Regions from separate parts of the Streptococcus sp. HMSC073A12 genome, predicted to be linked through region 1. Evidence: predicted binding sites of a transcription regulator. Region 1 holds the regulator's gene; the other holds the start of a gene.
What was found. Region 1 encodes HrcA, which represses chaperone genes, less so after heat shock. Its sites were predicted from a motif close to TTAGCACTCNNNNNNNNNGAGTGCTAA; they were not measured.
Positions count from the first base shown of each region.

Region 2: the regulator HrcA is predicted to act here: its motif matches at 6,090-6,116, upstream of groES (co-chaperone GroES).

Region 1 is NZ_KV810554.1:40,766-48,631, reverse strand. Features, by position in the region: gene HMPREF2876_RS07905 (ECF transporter S component) at 1-184, opposite strand, end outside; gene HMPREF2876_RS07900 (bifunctional hydroxymethylpyrimidine kinase/phosphomethylpyrimidine kinase) at 162-935, opposite strand; gene truA (tRNA pseudouridine(38-40) synthase TruA) at 925-1,674, opposite strand; gene HMPREF2876_RS07890 (NUDIX hydrolase) at 1,798-2,277, shown strand; gene dnaJ (molecular chaperone DnaJ) at 2,290-3,426, opposite strand; gene dnaK (molecular chaperone DnaK) at 3,903-5,735, opposite strand; gene grpE (nucleotide exchange factor GrpE) at 5,947-6,477, opposite strand; gene hrcA (heat-inducible transcriptional repressor HrcA) at 6,538-7,572, opposite strand; gene HMPREF2876_RS07865 (histidine phosphatase family protein) at 7,839-7,866, opposite strand, start outside.
Region 2 is NZ_KV810564.1:26,886-34,751, reverse strand. Features, by position in the region: gene HMPREF2876_RS08710 (sensor histidine kinase) at 1-864, shown strand, start outside; gene HMPREF2876_RS08705 (response regulator transcription factor) at 857-1,540, shown strand; gene HMPREF2876_RS08700 (ABC transporter substrate-binding protein) at 1,537-2,823, shown strand; gene HMPREF2876_RS08695 (PTS sugar transporter subunit IIA) at 3,024-3,458, shown strand; gene HMPREF2876_RS08690 (PTS sugar transporter subunit IIB) at 3,484-3,978, shown strand; gene HMPREF2876_RS08685 (PTS mannose/fructose/sorbose/N-acetylgalactosamine transporter subunit IIC) at 4,011-4,859, shown strand; gene HMPREF2876_RS08680 (PTS system mannose/fructose/sorbose family transporter subunit IID) at 4,861-5,691, shown strand; gene HMPREF2876_RS08675 (hypothetical protein) at 5,705-5,995, shown strand; gene groES (co-chaperone GroES) at 6,140-6,421, shown strand; gene groL (chaperonin GroEL) at 6,453-7,866, shown strand, end outside.

The sequences.
Region 1 (7,866 bases):
CGGCTAAACCACCAACAATTGCTCCTTCTTTTCTACCAAAATAAAAGGCGGTAAAGAAAATTCCTGCATCAAGGAAAGTTAAAATCCCCGTTGGTGTTGGAATTTTCAAATAATAGCCCAAAACAACTGTCAATGCAGCAATCATGGACAAAAGAACAAGTTTATATGTCTGATTTTTTTTCATATTGAACAACCCCATATTGATCTGAATGTTGGATAGCTTGATAAACAAATTTTTTGGAAATTTGAACAGCTTCAAAAGTTGATTTTCCTAGTAATAGCTGACTGGCAATGCTAGAAGCAAAGGTGCAGCCAGCACCCGTGTTATTGTTTTCTAAAACAGGTGATTCCAAAATTTGAAATTGTTCGCCGTCATAAAAAACATCTATCGCTTTTTGAGCATCTAAGCGATTTCCTCCTTTGATAACAACGGATTTAGCACCCAAGGAATGGAGAAGTTTAGCCGCTTCTTTGACATCCTCCAATGTTTGCAACTCTTTTTGAACTAACAGTTCGGCTTCTGGTAAGTTGGGCGTGACGATGCTTACGTAAGGAAAAAATTTAATCAGTTCATCTCGAAGTGCCGAAACCTCCACATCATGGGTTTCCTTGCAAACTAAGACAGGGTCTAACACAACAGGAGTCTCTGCATGAGCTTTCACAAAATCTAAAGCCAAATCTGCCACTTCTACATTGGGCAAAAGCCCCAATTTAATAGCTGAGAAAGGTACATCCTTGAGAGAATTGAGCTGCTGAGCAAAGACGGTCGTGTCTACAGGAACAACCTCAAAACCTTGCTCTGTCATAGCGGTCAAGCAAGTCACCGCCACAAAACCATGCAGTTGGTTGACCGTGTAGGTTGCTAAATCAGCATGCAGTCCGCCACCACTAAAAATATCATTTCCTGATATAGCTAAAATAAAGTTATTCTTCATATCGTATCTCCTTTAGATAAAGTCCGTTTGGTGCTGCTGTTGGTCCAGCCAAATGACGATTTTTCTCTGTTAAAATTCTATCAATCTGCTCAACTGGCATTCGTCCGTTGCCAATCTTCAGCAATGTCCCGACCATATTGCGGATTTGCTTATATAAAAATCCATTGCCAGAAAAAGTAAAAATCAGAAAATTACGTTTCTCATCAAAGTCTAAGCGTGCTTCTGTAATCGTCCGAACTTTATTTTCCACACTAGTCCCTGAAGCTGTGAAACCCGTAAAATCGTGAGTTCCTTCGAGCTTTGCAATAGCATTTTTCATTAAAGAAATGTCCAAAAGATAAGGAAAATGGGTTGCATAATGGCGCATCATAGGATTTTTAGGACGCCCAATATCCACTATAAATTCATAGGTCTTGCTGTGTTTACAATATCTTGAATGAAAATCTTCATTCACCTCTTCTACGCTAATAAAATCAATGTCTTCTGGTGTCTGCGTATCAAGTGCGAAACGTAGTTTTTCTTCATCCCTTTTTTGTGGTAAATTAAAATGAATTACCTGCCCCAAAGCATGAACGCCACTGTCTGTGCGTCCAGCTCCATGAACGATGACAGGCTTTCCTCTATTGATTTTAGTTAAAGTCTTTTCAATCTCTTCTTGGACGCTGCGAGCATGAGGTTGCCGCTGAAAACCAGCAAAATCATGACCGTCATAAGAAATAATCGCTTTATATCGTGTCATGTGTTTATTGTAACAAGAAAAAAAGCCCCTCGCAAGACTGTAAAAACAAAACTGTCTGGGTACAGATTGGGCTTGACAAGACTGACAAAAGACTATACACTTAATTAGCTAAGGAGGAGCCAAATGGCAGAAGATATTAGTTACACAAACGGGCATCAACGCTTTCGCTATCGAGCAGCCGCTATCATTATTGAAGAGGGAGCTATTTGCTTCATGAGCAGTCCTTCCGAAGACTATCATTACTCCGTTGGTGGAGCTGTTCAATTTGGCGAAACAACCGAAGAAGCTGTTCTTCGAGAGGTTATAGAAGAAACTGGACAGCAATATGAAATTGACCGCTTGGTCTGCTTTCACGAAAATTTCTTTTCAAATTCAAACGGTGTCTTAAGAGGGTTAGATTGCCATGAAATTTGCCTATACTATCTTATGAAACCAAAAGGAAAACAATTCCAAAGTCAAATAGAGGACGAAACAGTTCACTGGATTCCTATTCAAGAATTAGAAAACCACAGGGTATTTCCAACCTTCATTCCACAGATTTTAAAAGGATTAGATATGGGAATACAGCATATCATTACAAAAAATGGAGAACAGAAAAACTGATCCCCATTTATTTTATTCTCCTTCAAAGGCATCTTTCATTTTATCAAAGAAGCCTTTCTTTTTAGGAGTAACGGTTATATTTCCAGCAGCAGCAAAATCTTTCAATGCTGCTTTTTGTTTGTCATTAAGTCCTGTCGGTGTCACAACGTTGACCGTGACATATTGGTCTCCCATGCTACCACCACGAAGACTTGGCGCTCCTTTTCCACGAAGACGGAATCGTTTGCCTGTTTGCGTTCCTTCTGGAATGGTTAATTCCACATCTCCGTGAACAGTCGGAATTTCAACGCTATCACCTAAGGCTGCTTGAACAAAGTTGAGGTTCAGTTTGTAATAAATGGTAGAGCCATCTCGCTCAAATTTATCACTTGACTCCACCTGAACGACAACATATAGATCTCCGTACGGTCCACCATTGAAACCAGCCTCACCTTGACCAGACAAACGAACTTGTTGACCAGTTTCAACACCTGCAGGGATTTTCACATGAACACTATGGGCTTGTTTTTCATGCCCTGTCCCATTGCAGGTTTGACAAGGGTCTTTGATTTCTTGTCCGCGCCCATGGCAGACATCACAAGTGACTTGACGACGCATCATGCCAAGTGGAGTTTGCGTGTCCACATTGATGACACCAGATCCGTGACAACGACTACAAGTTATTGGGCTAGTTCCTGGTTTCGCACCCGAACCGTGACAAGTATGGCAAGTCGCCTCACGATTGTATTTAATTTCTTTATCTGTACCAAAAATCGCTTCTTCAAACTTAAGGTTGACCCGATATTGCAGATCATCCCCTTGACGAGGTGCGTTGGGATTGCGACTTGCACCACCTCCACCAAAGAAGCTAGAGAAAATATCTTCAAAGCCACCAAAGCTAGAACCGTCAAAGCCACCAAAACCGCCAGCTCCACCGCCGAAGCCTCCATTAGCACCCGCAGCACCATATTGATCATAGGCTGCCCGTTTTTGCTCATCACTCAAGGTTTCATAAGCCTCTTGGACTTCTTTGTATTTCTCTTCAGCACCCGGTTCTTTATTGATGTCTGGATGATATTTTTTTGATAATTTCCGATAGGCTTTCTTAATCTCATCCTGAGATGCGTTTTTTGAAACGCCTAAACGGTCGTAAAATTCTGTATTATTCATAATATAAGATACAAAGGGCGTTAAGTGGGCACAGCCAAAATAGGAGTTTTGACGAAGAAGCCAGAGATTCTAGGAAAAACTATCTTTTTGGCACAGTCCGTAGCCCGTGTTCAGTTACGAACACTTTCCTTTCGTTTTAATTTAACAGAACGAACTTTTTTAGGGCAGGTTCAATTCTAAGTTTCCATTATCCAAAAACAGAGGTTGGTTTATCAACCCCTGAATTTATCTGTTACAAATCGGCTACAAGTAAGATTGAGCAAGCACTAAAATATAATCCGCAATCGTTCTTTCCAAGATGTGACAAAGGAGGTCTTAGGATTTTCCTGAGGCACTCCCATCTCATCGTTACGACGGGAAAAGACAAAGACGATTTTTTCTTTGTTTTCGAGCTAGTAAGCCGCCTAGCTCGACCGCCTTATAGTGGCAAGCGTTAGCAGATGAACTGCTTCGAGTAGCCATTTTGCTTTGGCGTCTTATTTCTCAGTAAACTCACCGTCTACGACATCATCACCTTTGTTGTCGTCTGTATTTGTTTGACTTGCTCCTTCTGCTCCTGCTTGAGCTTGTTGGGCTGCAGCCGCTTGTTCGTAAAGTTTCACAGCGAGGGCTTGAGCTTTTTCATTGAGGGCTTCAAGTTTTGATTTCATGTCATCCAAGTTGTTGTTTTCTTGGGCTTTTTTCAATTCATCAAGAGCAGCTTGAGCAGCGTCACGTTCTGCATCAAAGCCTTTGCCTTCTGTTTCTTTGATAGTCTTTTCAGTCGCAAAGATAGCTTGATCCACTTCGTTGCGAAGATCTACTTCTTCTTTACGTTTTTTATCTGCTTCGGCGTTTGCTTCTGCATCTTTCATCATGCGGTCAATTTCTTCATCTGTCAAACCTGAGTTCGATTGGATAACGATATGTTGTTCTTTTTGCGTACCAAGGTCTTTAGCCTTAACAGACACGATACCGTTTTTGTCAATATCAAATGTTACTTCAATTTGAGGGATACCACGAGGTGCAGCAGGAATGTCTGTCAATTGGAAACGTCCAAGTGTCTTGTTATCTGCTGCCATTGGGCGTTCACCTTGAAGAACATGGATATCCACAGCTGGTTGGTTATCAGCAGCAGTTGAGAACACTTGTGATTTAGAAGTTGGGATAGTTGTGTTGCGGTCAATAAGTTTTGTAAATACACCACCCATAGTTTCGATACCAAGTGACAACGGTGTTACGTCCAAAAGGACAACGTCTTTAACATCACCAGTAATCACACCACCTTGGATAGCAGCACCCATAGCAACCACTTCGTCAGGGTTTACAGATTTGTTTGGTTCTTTACCAGTTTCAGCTTTTACTGCTTCCACAACGGCTGGGATACGTGTTGAACCACCAACAAGAATAACTTCATCAATTTCTGACAAGCTAAGACCAGCGTCAGACAATGCACGACGAACAGGTTCTTTTGTGCGATCCACAAGCTCACGAGTCAAGTCATCAAATTTCGCACGTGTCAAGGTCATTTCTAAGTGGAGAGGTCCAGCTTCTCCCGCAGTGATGAATGGCAAGCTGATTTGAGTAGACGTTACACCAGAAAGGTCTTTCTTAGCTTTTTCAGCCGCATCTTTCAAACGTTGAAGAGCCATCTTGTCAGTTGACAAGTCAATACCATTTTCTTTCTTGAATTCTGCTACCAAGTGGTCGATAATCTTTTGGTCAAAGTCGTCACCACCGAGTTTGTTGTCCCCTGCAGTAGCTAACACATCAAAGACACCGTCGCCTAATTCAAGGACTGACACGTCAAATGTACCACCACCAAGGTCAAATACAAGGATTTTTTCTTCTTTATCTGTCTTATCCAAACCATAAGCAAGAGCCGCTGCTGTTGGTTCGTTGACAATCCGTTCTACTTCAAGACCAGCGATTTTACCAGCGTCTTTGGTTGCTTGACGTTGCGCATCGTTGAAGTAAGCAGGAACTGTGATAACTGCTTTGGTTACTTTTTCACCAAGGTAATCTTCAGCATAGCCTTTCAAGTATTGAAGAATCATAGCTGAGATTTCTTGTGGAGTATATTCTTTTCCATTTGCTGAAACTTTTTCAGAAGTGCCCATTTTTGATTTAATGGAGATAATCGTATCAGGGTTTGTCACTGCTTGACGTTTTGCTGCGTCACCAACGATGATTTCACCGTTTTTGAAAGACACAACTGATGGTGTTGTACGGTTACCTTCTGGATTTGCGATAATTTTGCTTTCAGTTCCTTCAAGAACTGCAACTGCTGAATTTGTTGTACCTAAGTCAATACCAATAATTTTGCTCATTATTTTTTCCTCTTTATTTAGAATTTCTTTTTTGATACTCTTCTTAAGTGGCGACACCATCAGAGCTTGACTAAGTCAATCTCTTTATTAAAGTTTGTGCAGAGAGCGCCACGGCGAGGAGTATCGCCAATTGTTCGCTTCGCTCACGGTTTAGCAGAGCGAAAATATATTTTCTTTCTTCATAGTTTACCGTCGTTTCGGACGAGATTTTTTATTCTGCTACTACTACCATAGCTGGTCTTAGGAGACGTTCATGGAGTTTGTAGCCCTTTTGGAAGACTTGTGCGATGCTTCCAGCTGGGTGATCATCATCTGCCGGCACCGTCTGAATAGCCATATGGAAGTTGTGATCAAATTCACCGTCTGTCGGAACTTCTTCAATTCCTTCATCTTTAAGAGCGGCAATCAAGCTTTCTTGAACCATTTCCAGGCCTTTTTTGACATCCTCAGTCAATCCCTCAACAGCCAAGGCGCGTTCTAAGTTGTCCAACGAAGGAAGGATTGCTTTCCCTAAGTCTTGGCTACGATATTTCTGCAATTGCTGACGCTCTTCATTTGCTCGGCGCTGAATATTTTGCATTTCAGCAGCTGCACGAAGATATTTGTTTTCAAATTCGTCTGCACGCTCATTTGCCAAGTCCAATTCGGACTTCTCAGGAGCTACCTCTGTTGTTTCTTCAGACGTTTCTTCTACCGAAACGTCCTCTTTTTTTGCTTCTTCTTGCTGTTTTTCTTCTGCCACTAGGCACCTCCTTATGGTATTTTAAGTATTTTTCTATCTATAACTATCAGCTCTGTCGCCTTAATGCACTTCATAATGATTGCTACTCAGATATCTATAAAAATCTGTGAGCTTCATCGTTAAAACGCGATTGACAACATTGAGTTGACTGACAACTCGCTGATAATCTAAATTGACTGGTCCAATGACCGCTAGCATACCAAATCCTCGGTAAGGAATGAGAAATTTGCTAGAGATGAGCGTCAAATTCGCCAGACTGCTTTCTCTGCTGTCTGCCACGCGCACCGTCTGCATTTGATCTTCAGCTAAACTATCTCGAATTTCAAAAGCCACTTTTTGCGGTTGATCAAAGAATTGATAACTCTTTAGATCTGAAAAATTCAGCAACTTCACCTTACCAGATACAATGACATTTTCTTTGAAAATATCACTAAAGATATGCTCGAAAAGATCCATAACATTATCGGTCGTTGTAAAATAACGCTGGATAATTTGTGGAATCTCTGTCCGAATCTTATAGTGAATATCAAGAACTGTCTGTCCTAAGAAACGCTCTTGTATCAATTCCTTCAGCTGAATCAAATCACTTCGCAAGAAATTACGGGGAATCATGAATTGACTGGTAATCGTATTGGACTCATCCAAAGTAAAGACTGCTAAAGCTGTATGCTGGCTGAGAATCACAATGTCAAAAGCCGTCAAGCGTTGTTGACTTGGTTCTACATCAAGTGCTACCACCGTACATCCACTTAACGTTGAAAGAACGTCCGCTGCCTGTTGAAGAACATCCTCTAATTTGAAGAATTCACGGTCAAATGCCTTGATCACTTCGTAGAGTTCATTTTCAGCAAGATGATCAAAGGAAAGGGAGTGTTTGACAAAGTATTGAAAACCTGCCACACTGGGTTTGCGCCCGCTTGATGTATGTGCTTTTTCTAAAAGACCTTGTTTTTCAAGAACAGCCATGTCATTACGAATCGTCGCGCTGCTAGACTGGATTGATTCTTGTAGGGATTTGGAGCCGACTGGCTCATGGGTCTTTGTAAAGATGTCAATGATCAAGTTTAAAATCTCATTCTGACGTTCCGTTACCATGACATCACCCCTTTCAGCTTTGAGCTGGAATATGAGATTTTTTGTTTAGCACTCTACACACCCGAGTGCTAACTCATGATTCTATTATACACTCTTCCACACCAAAGTCAAGACAAAAACTCAAAAAATTAGCACTCTTTTTGTAAGAGTGCTAAAAATCGGTCCGAGGACCTACAAAATATCTTATAGAAGATGTTATAAATCTTAAGCTTTCCTCAATGTTAAATAAAACCGCAGCAAATTCACACGAATTGCACTACTAAAAACTAATCTTGCTCACCGTCATCCAAATAT
Region 2 (7,866 bases), on a different contig from region 1:
AACTATGATTTGATGTCACTTTTTGTTAAATTGCCTTCGTTAGATACCTACATTCGCTTTTGTCCAGAATCCATTCGCATGGCTCTCCTTTTTGGAAAGAATTTTCTCTTTTCACTGAATCTAGTTGTCTTTATGATTTCTCTACTATTTTATATTTTATCTGCGATGACCGAAAAACATCATATTGAAGAAGAGCTACGCATGGCCGCACAAGCCAATCGCGAGTTGAATAGTTATTTAGCCTTATCTGAAAAAATCGCAGAAGACCGTGAAAGAAAGCGAATCGCTAGAGAAATTCATGATACGCTAGGGCATGCTTTGACAGGGATTTCTGCGGGGATTGATGCAGTTAAAGTATTGGTGGATATTGACAAAAATCGTGCTAAGGAACAGTTAGAAAATGTTTCTGTGGTTGTGCGAGACGGTATCCGTGATGTGCGAGGTTCACTCAATAAAATGCGACCTGGTGCTTTAGAAAATAATAGCTTAAAGGAAGCGTTGTTCAAAATTATTCGAGAATATGAAGCCATTTCTAATTTGGAAATTCATTTTCGCTATGAATGGGCCACAATTGATTTAGATATTGCAAAAGAAGATATTGTCTTTCGGGTGATTCAAGAGTCCATTACCAATTCGGTACGGCATGGGCATGCCAAAACGGTTTGGATTGAGTTATTAGAAGAAGAGAATTATATCATGACCATTCAAGACGATGGAGTCGGCTTTGATGAGCTTTACTATGGTTATGGTCTCAAACAAATGCAGGAGCGTTTGGCGATTATTGGTGGGAATGTTCATTTTGAAAATCGCAACGGTTTCTATACTCATATTGAAATTCCGAAAATAGGAGGAAAAAATGATTAAAGTTTTAATAGCAGATGATCAAGCCTTGATTCGTGAGTCTTTACAGATTGTTTTATCGGCACATCCAGATATTGAAGTAGTGGGAATAGTCGGAGATGGCAAAGAAGTGCTTGACAAACTGCATCATGTACACCCTGATGTGATTTTAATGGACATTCGAATGCCTGTTATGGACGGTGTTCTCTATACAAAGGCAGTCAAAGAACACTATCCAGATATCAAAATTATTATTCTAACAACTTTTGATGACGATGATTTCATTTTTTCTGCTTTAAAATATGGTGCTTCTGGTTATATCTTAAAAGGAGTCTCTACTGAAGAATTGTATCAAGCTATTCAAACGGTTCACAAAGGCGGAGCTATGATTAATCCGAACATTGCTAGCAAAGTGTTTAAAATCTTTTCACAAATGGCGCAGTCGAATTTTGCCATTTCTGTTGCGGAAGAAAATGTAGAAGATATGAGTCAGACTGAGTGGAAGATTATCCAACAAATTGGTTTTGGAGTTTCAAACAAGGAAATTGCAGCGAAGTTGTTCTTGTCTGAAGGGACAGTGCGGAATTACTTGTCAGGTATTCTGACGAAATTAAATTTGCGAGATCGCACGCAATTAGCTATTTGGGCTGTGCAGACAGGTGTTACCCAACGTGATTTTAGTAAGGACAATGACAAATGAAGTGGCGGATGAGGTATTTGACGATGTTCGTCTCGGCTCTCCTTTTAGTGACCCTTAGCTTTGTTTTATGGACTTCCAATCAAAAAAAGATTTTGCGAATTGAAGTGTATGCAGGCAGCAGCTGGGACGTTCCGAATAGTCGTGAGAATAGAGTGTTAGACAATATTATTCGCCAATTTGAAAAGTCACATCCCAATGTCAAGGTCGTTTATGAGAGTGGAATTCCTAAAAAGGACTATGACAATTGGCTAGCAGAAAAGATTCTAAAAGGTGAGCAGGCAGATGTATTTATGGTGCCTGAAAATGATTTTTCAATGTTGGCATCTTCTGGAGCATTCAAATCTTTGGATTCTTTGATTAGTAAGGAAGAAGCCGCGGCTTACTATTCAGTTGCCTACCAAGCTGGACAGTATCAGGGGCGCAGTTATGCTTTGCCGATTGAAAGTAACCCTGTCATGATGTGTGTCAATAAGGATTTGCTGGAAAAAGAAGGCATTTCAATTCCTAACTCTAATTGGACTTTAGAGGATTTATATGCGATTTGTCAAAAAGTAACAAAGGATACAGATGGTGACAGTCTGATTGACCAGTATGGCATTACGGATTATACTTGGAAGCAAGCCTTGGTGGCGTATAACGGGCATTTAAGAAATCAAAATGGTGTTAATGTTGATAGTGTCGAAATGCATCAGGCACTCTCCTTTATCAGTAAATTGGATTCATTAAATCAACGGTACAAGGTAACGTCAAATGATTTTGATGAAGGTAAGGTCGCCTTTTATCCAATGAGTTTGGCTCAATATCGAACCTACAAACCCTATCCCTACCATGTGGCAAAATATTCTAGATTTTCTTGGACTTGTATTCCCATGCCAGCTGCTAAAGCAGGAATTCCTGCAACACAAGTGAAAACGTCCCTTTTTGCCATGTCTTCAAAGACAAAACAGGACAAATTAGCTTGGGAATTTATGAAATTATTGTGTCAAAATCAAAAAACTCAACAGAATTTATTTGAAAAGTCGCAAGGAACATCTGTCTTGCTATCAGTTGTTAAAAGCAGTCAGACGAAAAAGATTTTACAAGCAGATGATTTTGGGCTGAATTCATTGACTTCTCAAAGATTGGATCATATGATGAAACATTCTGTCTTAGATATTAGTCGAGATGTGGATTATCACTCTCTGGAACGCATTGATCACTTACTCGAAAATGCTCTCAAGAACAATGAAATCGACAGTCGCTTGCCAAGTATTCAAAGGGAAATGGAAGAAACAGGCAAATAGAGGTTTAACGAAGAATAAATATCAAAATAGTCAGATGAGAGATTTTTGAACTCAAAGCTGGCTATTTTTCTTTTTGAAAAACTATATGACATTTGTCATATTTTAACTAACAAATGTCATCTTTACAAAGTGACATTCGACAATATGAAATCGGTTCCATGTTTGGTAAAATAAGGCTAGGAAATGAAGGAGGAAAGAACATGAAATATCTAGTACTGGTCAGTCATGGTGGACTAGCAGAAGGTGTGCAAAGCTCTTTGAGGATGTTCGCTGGGGATAAGACCGACCAAGTCGTTGCAGTAGGCCTAAAAGAAGGCAAGTCTGTTGAAGATTTCGCTCTTGACTTTCGTCAAGCGTTAGCAAATCTGGGAACAGAAGATACGGTTTTGGTGTTGGCAGACATTGTCGGAGGAAGTCCTTTGACGACAGCTTGCAATGTTTTATCAGAACTTGGCAAGTTAAACACTGCAGTCGTACTTGGTGGTCTCAATTTGACAATGGCACTCACAGGCTTAGTGATGAAAGATATGTTGGAAGGAAAAGAATTGGCACAAGCCATTCTCTCAGAAGCATCCGTAGCGCTGCAAGAATTTGATGTAGTTGCTAGTGACGAAGAGGATGAAGACGATATTTAAAAAAAGATTAAAAAGGAGATTTATCATGACAATTTCATTTGTACGTATTGATGACCGTATGATTCACGGTCAAACAGTAACTCGCTGGGCAAAGGAATATCCTTGTGACGGCTTAGTTGCTGTCAATAATGCTGCAGCAGGAAATGCAGTTTTGAAACAAGCCTACAAAGCAGCTTCTGATAAAAAAACATTCGTTTGGACAAACGAAGCATGGAAAGAAAAATCACAAAAGGTATTGGATTCCGATAGTCGCTATTTCTTGATTACTAAAAATTCAATTGATATGAAAGAAATACTAGTTGATCAAGGTTTTGTGCCTGGTGATATCAAAGAAATCATCGTTGGTCCAGCCAATGACCGTCCAGGAGCTATTAAATTAGGAAACAACCAATCCATCACACAAGAGGAAGCGGAAGCACTTGAAGCGATTCAAAAAGCTGGCTATAAAGTGAAATTCCAACTCTTGCCAGATGTGTCTATTGGCTACTGGGACGATTTCAAATCTAAATTTGGTTTTTAACAAAATATAATAAGCATTAAGGAGGCTTTATTATGACAATTTCGTGGTTTCAAGCCGCTTTACTAGGGTTATTTGCCTGTCTATCATCTATGCCTGGTCTAGGTGGTACTTCCATTGGTAACTATACTCTTGGGCGCCCACTTGTAGGTGGTCTTGTTTCAGGACTGATCTTAGGAGATGTGAAATTAGGTATCATCTGTGGGGTTGCGATGCAACTTGTTTACATCGCTTTGGTAACACCTGGCGGTACTGTTTCAGCTGACGTTCGTGCGGTTTCTTATATTGGGATTCCTCTGGCAATGGTTGCTATTCAATCACAAGGACTATCACTTGACTCTGCAGACGCTGCTAACTTGGCTAAATCAATGGGAACACTCGTTGGTACAGTCGGTACAGTTCTTTTCTATGGTACAGCTACTATGAATCTACTTTGGCAACATATTGGTTGGAAAGCTGTTGAAAAAGGTGAATTTAAACGCCTGTACATGGTAGACTGGGGCTTTCCTTGGATTTCACACTTAGTATTCTCATTCTTGCCAACGCTTATTATGTGTAAATTAGGTGCTGATGCGGTTGCTGCTTTAAAAACAGCTCTTCCATTAGATGGTATTCCAATGAAAACCCTCTTTACGGTCGGCTCTCTCCTTCCATGTGTCGGAATTGCCATCCTCTTAAAACAAATCGTTGAAAAAGCTGTTGATTTCATTCCATTCTTTGTTGGATTTACTTTAGCAGCTTCATTAGGACTTAACCTTGTATCTTGTGCAGTCATTTCATTAATCTTTGCAGTATTATTCTATGAAATTCAAATGGCGAAAAATGTAAGAGCACAAGCGGCTGCCAGTGCAAGTTTTGATGATGACGATGAGGAGGATATTTAAAATGGTTAAATTAACGAAAAAAACATTAGGAAAATCTTTTCATCATTGGTATTATGGGAACTTAACTTGCTTCTCACAAGAACACATGCAAACCTTTGGATATCTGGCTTCAATGTTACCAATTGTGGAAGAATTATATTCTAAAAAAGAAGATCAAGCAAAAGCAATGCACACCTACACCGCATTCTTTAACACGGAGCCGCAATTAGGTGCATTGATTGTAGGGATTACAGCAGGTTTAGAAGAAGCGCGCGCGAATGGGGCTGATGGAGTAGATGATGAAACAATCAACGGTCTTCGTGCTGGTCTCATGGGACCTGTTGCAGGAATTGGTGATTCACTGATTGTTGGTACTTTGATTCCGATTATACTAGGTATTGCTCTCGGTTTGTCAAACGGTGGTTCACCACTTGGTGCGATTTTCTATATCGTGGTTTGGAACTTGCTCGCCTACTTTGGTATGAAATTCGCCTACTTTAAAGGGTACGAACTAGGAGATAAAGCAGTTGAATTTCTTGTAGGCCCTCAAGGACAAGCTATCCGTAAGTCGGTGTCTATCATTGGTGGTATGGTCATCGGTGCGGTTGCAGCGACATGGGTACCTGTTAAGACAGCTTTCAAATTGAAAGATTCTTCAGGGAAAGCCTTCTTGGTTTTACAAAGCCAATTAGACGGTGTTTATCCAGGTTTATTGACAGCTTTGTTTATCGTCTTTTGCTGGTGGTTGATGGCGAAGAAAAATCTCTCACCAATCAAAGTAATGTTGCTTCTCGTTGTAGTGGCCTTTCTTGGTGTATTGGTTGGCTTCTTCAATCCAGGATTGAAATACTAAATAGGAGAAAAATATGACAGAACAAGAATTGATTCAAGGATATGAAACGGAAATTCAATACCAAAAACACATGATTGAAAATCTAGGGCGTTGGTTTAGTCTCTTCTTTACTATTACTAGTATCGGTCTTGTTCTGGTTTATTTCTTCCGTCAGACCAATTTTATTAGCTTCATTGCTGGAACGATCCTAGCGGTCCTAGGGATTCTAGCAATGCTTGTCTTTGGTTATGGTATTTATAAAGGACGATTGAATATTAAAAAAGTTATTGACGATTTTGAAGAAAAATTAAGATTGATCCAATAAAAACTTATTTGCTTTCCCCCTAAAAACTTTGTCGTTTGACAGAGTTTTTTTCTTGACTATTTCTGACCAAGTGATACAATAGAAAATGTAAATATTAGCACTCGTGTATATAGAGTGCTAAAACAAGATATTGGAGGTAAACAAATGCTTAAACCATTAGGCGACCGTGTGGTCCTAAAAGTAGAAGAAAGAGAACAAAAAGTTGGTGGCTTTGTCATTGCAGGCGCAGGACAAGATGCAACGAAGACGGCAAAAGTTATAGCTGTCGGGGAAGGAATTCGTACGCTCAACGGTGAACTCGTTGCTCCAAGCGTGAAGGTCGATGATACTGTTCTCGTTGAAAGCCACGCAGGAATTGAAGTCAAAGACGGCGAAGAAAAGTACCTCGTTGTCAATGAAGCAAATATTCTAGCGATTGTTGAATAAATAAAAATTTATAGAAAGAGGAATTGTAAAAATGGCAAAAGATATTAAATTTTCAGCAGATGCAAGAAGCGCCATGGTGCGTGGTGTTGATATTTTGGCAGATACCGTTAAAGTAACCTTAGGCCCTAAAGGGCGCAATGTCGTTCTTGAAAAATCATTTGGCTCACCACTCATCACAAATGACGGTGTCACCATTGCAAAAGAAATCGAACTCGAAGATCATTTTGAAAATATGGGAGCTAAGTTGGTGTCAGAAGTTGCATCAAAAACCAATGATATCGCTGGTGACGGAACAACTACTGCGACTGTGTTGACGCAAGCAATTGTCCGTGAAGGAATCAAAAATGTAACTGCTGGTGCAAACCCAATCGGCATTCGTCGTGGTATTGAAACAGCTGTTGCAACAGCTGTTGAAGCCTTAAAAGCAAATTCTGTTCCGGTTTCTAATAAAGAAGCCATTGCGCAAGTTGCAGCCGTATCATCACGCAGTGAAAAAGTCGGAGAATACATCTCTGAAGCTATGGAAAAAGTTGGCAACGACGGTGTCATCACTATTGAAGAATCAAAAGGAATGGAAACAGAGCTAGATGTTGTGGAAGGTATGCAGTTTGACCGTGGCTATCTTTCTCAATACATGGTAACAGATAATGAAAAAATGGTTGCTGATTTAGATAATCCATATATCTTGATTACAGATAAGAAGATTTCTAATATCCAAGAAATTCTTCCTTTGTTGGAAAATATCTTGAAGACTAGTCGTCCATTATTGATTATCGCAGATGATGTAGACGGTGAAGCTCTTCCAACTCTTGTGTTAAATAAAATCCGCGGTACTTTCAATGTAGTCGCTGTGAAAGCGCCAGGATTCGGAGACCGTCGTAAGGCTATGTTAGAAGATATTGCGATTTTGACTGGTGGTACAGTAATTACAGAAGATCTTGGTCTGGAATTGAAAGATGCAACGATTGAAGCGCTTGGACAAGCCTCAAAAGTGACTGTGGACAAAGATAGCACTGTTATCGTTGAAGGCTCTGGTGATTCCGAAGCGATTGCTAACCGTGTGGGTGTTATTAAATCCCAAATCGAAAGTTCTACGTCTGACTTTGACCGTGAAAAGCTCCAAGAACGCTTAGCGAAATTGTCAGGCGGTGTGGCTGTCATCAAAGTTGGTGCTGCAACAGAAACAGAACTCAAAGAAATGAAACTCCGCATCGAAGATGCCCTCAATGCAACTCGCGCCGCTGTTGAAGAAGGAATTGTCTCAGGTGGTGGAACAGCCTTTGTCAATGTTTTAAGTGCCGTTGAAGCGCTAGAGTTGTCAGGTGACGAAGCAACTGGTCGCAACATCGTTCTTCGTGCGTTAGAAGAACCTGTTCGCCAAATCGCTTTGAATGCAGGATTTGAAGGTTCTATCGTCATTGACCGCTTGAAAAATTCGAAAGCTG